Regions from separate parts of the Methylicorpusculum oleiharenae genome, predicted to be linked through region 1. Evidence: predicted binding sites of a transcription regulator. Region 1 holds the regulator's gene; the other holds the start of a gene.
The links. Region 1 encodes HrcA, which represses chaperone genes, less so after heat shock. Its sites were predicted from a motif close to TNTTAGCACTCNNNNNNNNNGAGTGCTAANA; they were not measured.
Positions count from the first base shown of each region.

Region 2: the regulator HrcA is predicted to act here: its motif matches at 1,267-1,297, upstream of moaCB (bifunctional molybdenum cofactor biosynthesis protein MoaC/MoaB).

Region 1 is NZ_WUTY02000001.1:5,207,155-5,209,637, reverse strand. Features, by position in the region: gene GO003_RS23255 (NAD(+) kinase) at 1-662, opposite strand, end outside; gene hrcA (heat-inducible transcriptional repressor HrcA) at 1,059-2,117, shown strand; gene grpE (nucleotide exchange factor GrpE) at 2,179-2,483, shown strand, end outside.
Region 2 is NZ_WUTY02000001.1:4,671,860-4,674,342, forward strand. Features, by position in the region: gene moaCB (bifunctional molybdenum cofactor biosynthesis protein MoaC/MoaB) at 308-1,240, opposite strand; gene moeB (molybdopterin-synthase adenylyltransferase MoeB) at 1,350-2,483, opposite strand, start outside.

The DNA.
Region 1 (2,483 bases):
ATTGGGCGGTTTGTCAGGGTATGCGGGTTAAGCGGAACTAAGACCAATGCATTTAGCGAAGGATGCAGTATCGGTCCCCCGGCCGATAATGAGTAGGCGGTCGATCCGGTCGGCGTAGAGACGATCAGGCCATCGGAGCGCTGTGAATTAAGAAAAACCCCGTCAATATGGGTAACAATCTCTATCATGCTCGGCGTAATCCAGCGGTGGATCACCACTTCATTGACGGCGGTTTGCTCATGAATGACCGCATTGTCCCTGATGATTTTGGTGTGCAGTAAAAAGCGCTTTTCTTCCCGGAATGCACCGTTGAGAATTTGGTTGAGTTTGACCAGAAGCACATCGGGAGAAATATCCACCAAAAACCCCAATCGGCCTAAATTAACGCCAATCAGTGGAATGTTGTAAGGCGCAATGGCGCGCGCCGCTGATAAAAAAGTCCCGTCACCGCCTGCAGCGATAACCAGATCACAATGCAGTCCCATTTCTTCGGCAGCACAGGTCTTGACGTCGGATTCGTCAATAAATCCTGCGCTTTGCGCATCAACAAAGACGTGGTATCGGCACCGCTGCAAAAATTGATAGAGCAAGGTTAATGTTTCAGCAATACCCGGGTCACTTGATTTTCCAATAATGCCAATCTTTTTGAACAGTGTATGCATTGATCTCCGGTTTGCCGAATTACTTTTAAGTTATTTGGGTCATGCAATTAAATTTATCGATTGAATGGGTTTTAAAGACTGGCTTCAGTCAGTTTTAGAGCTAAACGGGAATCCTGCGTTTTTGGCCGTTTTACGGAAAAATCGAAATAACTTAATTCAGAGTGTTAATGTACAGGTACTTTAAGTATCTATTTGTAAAAGTTGTTGTAGGGTTGGTGCGAGATTATACAAAATATGGCTTCTTGTTTGGTTAAAACCAAAAATAATATTTGATTTACCCATTAAGCTTCGCTAAGCGAATGTTTTTGTTAATTTATTGATTTGACAAGTAAAGGGTTTGCTGATAATTTTTTGTTAGCACTCTGCTTTATAGAGTGCTAACATCGGAGCGAATAGATGGTTGAGAAAAAAAATCAGGCTTTAAACGAAAGATCTTTACTGTTACTTAAATCCTTGATTGAACGGTACATCTATGATGGTCAACCGGTAGGGTCAAGAGTTTTGTCCAAAGATCCGGCGCTTAATTTAAGTCCCGCTACCATCAGGAATGTGATGGCCGATCTGGAAGATCTTGGTCTTATTCATTCGCCGCATACCTCGGCAGGGAGAGTTCCAACCGTAAGCGGTTATCGCTTGTTTGTTGATTCACTGTTGACCGTGAAGCCGCTTGAAATCAGTGAGCTCAATCTTATTCAAAGCAGTTTGGTTGCAAAAAACGATATTAATCAATCTATTGGCGTTGCTTCAAAGTTGTTGTCCGATTTGACCCGAATGACCGGTGTAGTGACGTTGCCTAAAAGAGAACTGGTTAGTTTGCGGCATATTGAATTTCTGCCTTTATCGAATACCCGTGTATTGGTTATTTTGGTAACGAATGAACAAGAGGTTCACAACAAGATTATCCATACCTCCCGCGAGTTTTCTCCCTCGGAATTGCAGCAAATCGCCAATTACATCAACACTATGTACTCCGGACGTAGTTTGGCCGCAGTAAAAAAAGCGGTGATTGAGGAGTTGAAAGTCGCTCAGGAACGGATGAATCAGGAAATGCTGGATGTCGTGCAAATGGCTAAATTGGCGTTAGACCAGGACGAGAATTCTGAAGATTGTGTGATCAGTGGTGAGACCAATTTGATGGGCTTTTCCGAACTGTCGGATATTGATCGTCTAAAACAGCTTTTTGACGCCTTTAGCCAAAAACACAATGTGATTCATTTGCTTGATCAATGCCTTAATGCTGAAGGCGTCCAAATTTTTATCGGTGAGGAATCCGGCTATCAACCTTTTAATCAGTGCAGTTTGGTGACTTCGTCTTACTCTATAGACGATGAAGTGGTGGGGGTGTTAGCGGTTATCGGTCCTACACGCATGGCTTATGAAAAAGTGATTCCTTTTGTTGATCTGACGGCAAAATTATTGGGTGCAGCCTTGAATCCGAAAACATTGGCCCCATGATTACGCTTAATTGACAGTTTGCATCAGCACGACACCAAAATATAAACCGGAGTTTTAGATAATGAGTAACGAGCAGGAGTTGCCAGAGGCAGCGAACCAAGAAGAACTAAAAATTGAGGCTGAAGTAACACCCGAAATTCAGGAGCCGCCAACCGAAGAAGTTGCCGTGCAGCCGCCTGAAGTCCAAGAGGATTTATCGGCAGAGCTGCAGAAAAAGCTGGAACAGGCCGAACAAAAAGCCTCTGAAAATTGGGATAGGGCTATGCGTCTTCAGGCAGAAATGGAAAATCTGAAAAAACGTATTCAAAAAGATTTGGAAAGCGCTCATAAGTACGCGCTGGAAAGTTTTGCAAAAGAATTATTAGC
Region 2 (2,483 bases), 540 kb from region 1:
AACCGAAGCCAACTCTTCAAGAACAATCGAACCATTGCTGATTCGGTAAGCAAGAATGGAGCACTATTTTTTTCTCCAACCGGAAAATCTGCGCTGTTTCTCTGGCAATAGGTAACACGACGGTTTTTCGCCATCCTCCAAGGAGACTGCAAAGCCATTCAAAGCAATATTTGTATAACGGGTCGAAGAGATTGTTGCTAGCATCTTTTCGGAAAGAACATAGCTAAAAGAATCAAATGTTGAAATAAAGCCTGCTTTTCTATCAGGTATATTTCCTTGATTATTTCAATAGCTTGATTTTGGGATATCATTTTTTTACCCAGCGTTTTTCTTCATCATGTCCGCCACCCCACAGCATAGGGAAAGCATGCAAAAGTCCAGGGAAAAGTGCTTCCATACTTTCCTGCGCACCTTTGGAACTTCCTGGTAAATTAATGATTAATGTTTTGTCGCGTATGCCAGCCAGTTCGCGTGACAACATTGCATATGGTGTGCGTTCTTTACCATGGCGGCGTATAGTCTCTGCCAGACCGGGTGCTTCTTTTTCGATGACTTTGGCCGTTGCTTCCGGAGTTATGTCTCTAGGGCCAAAACCCGTTCCACCGGTTGTAATAATCAGATCAAAATGTTCATCTACTAGTTGCCGCAAGCGATTTGATATTTGGTCTGAATCATCGGGTAAAATTTCATAGACCGGAACCGAGAGGTATTTATCTTCCAAAAATAGTTTGATGATTTTTCCAGATTTATCTTCGCGGTTTCCGGCATATGTTGAATCAGAAATAACAAGAACAGCCGATTTTAATGGTTCGGCAAAATATTCTTTAAAACTGCTTTTGCCTCCCTTTTTCTTAACCAGTTTTACATCGGAAAAAGAGATGTTTTCATCTAACGGTTTAAGCATATCATAGACGTTTAACAGCGCGCCCGTGACTGCAGCCATAGCTTCCATTTCAACACCGGTTTTCCAGATTGCTTTAACTTCCGCTGAAATTTTTATGGTGTCTTTGCCGATATCAAAATTTATACCCACCCAATCCAACGGAAGAGTATGACAAAAGACGATCCAGGCAGCAGCATTTTTCGCAGCGGCTATGCCTGCTGCCCGTGCAACCTGTAAAACATCTCCTTTGGGAACAGTTTTTTCAGCCACCCGTTTTATTGTTTCCGAATTAGCCGTTAAAATTCCTTCGGCTTTCGCATATCTTAATGTGCTGAATTTTGGACTAATATCAATCATTTTGTATTTTTAAACTACTTATTTTGTTTTTGCATTTAATTGAATAAATTACCAGAAAAATTACATTTTTAACTGAACTTGCATTTTCCGATAAAAAAGTTCTTACAAGCTATTCCTGAACCCAGTGCACAGATTTATCTTCCATGATTTCTTTTTTCCAGATGGGAACTTTGTGTTTAACACATTCAACAATCTGTTCCATCGCTTTAATACTTTCTTTACGATGCCCGGAAGAGCAAAAAACAAAAAGAGATACTTCTCCGGTTTTTACCAATCCGGTACTATGGTATATGTGCAGACAATTTAACGACCATTGTTCAAAAGCCTCTTCACGAATTTTTGAAAACGCTTGATTGGCCATGTCTTCATAAGCCGAGTATTCAATTCCGGCCACATGTTTGCCTACTTTTTCATCAGCACGTACCTGACCGAGAAAAATAGAATGGGCGCCTATGTCATGTTTAGAGCTATGTTTTGCTATCTGCTCACCGATAAAAACCGGATCGATAGCTCCCTGGATAAAATAATTTCTAGCGCTCATGGTTCTATTTTTTTCCTCTTTCAACCAGGCTACCAAACCGCCTGTAAGATTAAATACATTTTTAAGATTTTGATGATTTGGCAGCATTCTAATTGCCCGTGTGCTGTTGATTCCGTGGTCACAATAAAAAACAACCTGGCTATCGTTTTTCAATATATTATGAATATTAGTCTGCAAATTATTTAGCGGGATGCGAATAGCATTCGGCAATTCCACTTGGAATTCGGGTATCGAACGAACATCAATCAATTGTAATTTTTCGTTGTTTTGTAATTTTTTGTGCAGATCAACAGCGCTGATTTCATTTATTTTTTGCTGACTTGAACTGCAAAAGCTTTCATAATTAAATGACTCAAAATCCGGGGCATTTTGCAAAGCCTGCTGCACGGCCTGTTCGTTTCGTTGAATGGAAAACAGCATCATTTGATTGTTCAAAGCATCGAACATCAAAACTTTTCCTGATAAAACTTCGCCTACTCCGCAGATCATTTTTATAACTTCGTTTGCCTGCAAATTACCGATAATTCCAGGAAGAACGCCAATGACACCATTTTGCGCACAATCTGGTGCTGTTTCGGGTGCCGGGGGTTTGGGATACAGGCAGCGATAAGTTGGGCATTTATTGCCTTGATTATCTGTAAAATTTAATACACTCAACTGTCCCTGAAAGCGGTCTATTGATCCTGAAACAAAAGGCTTATT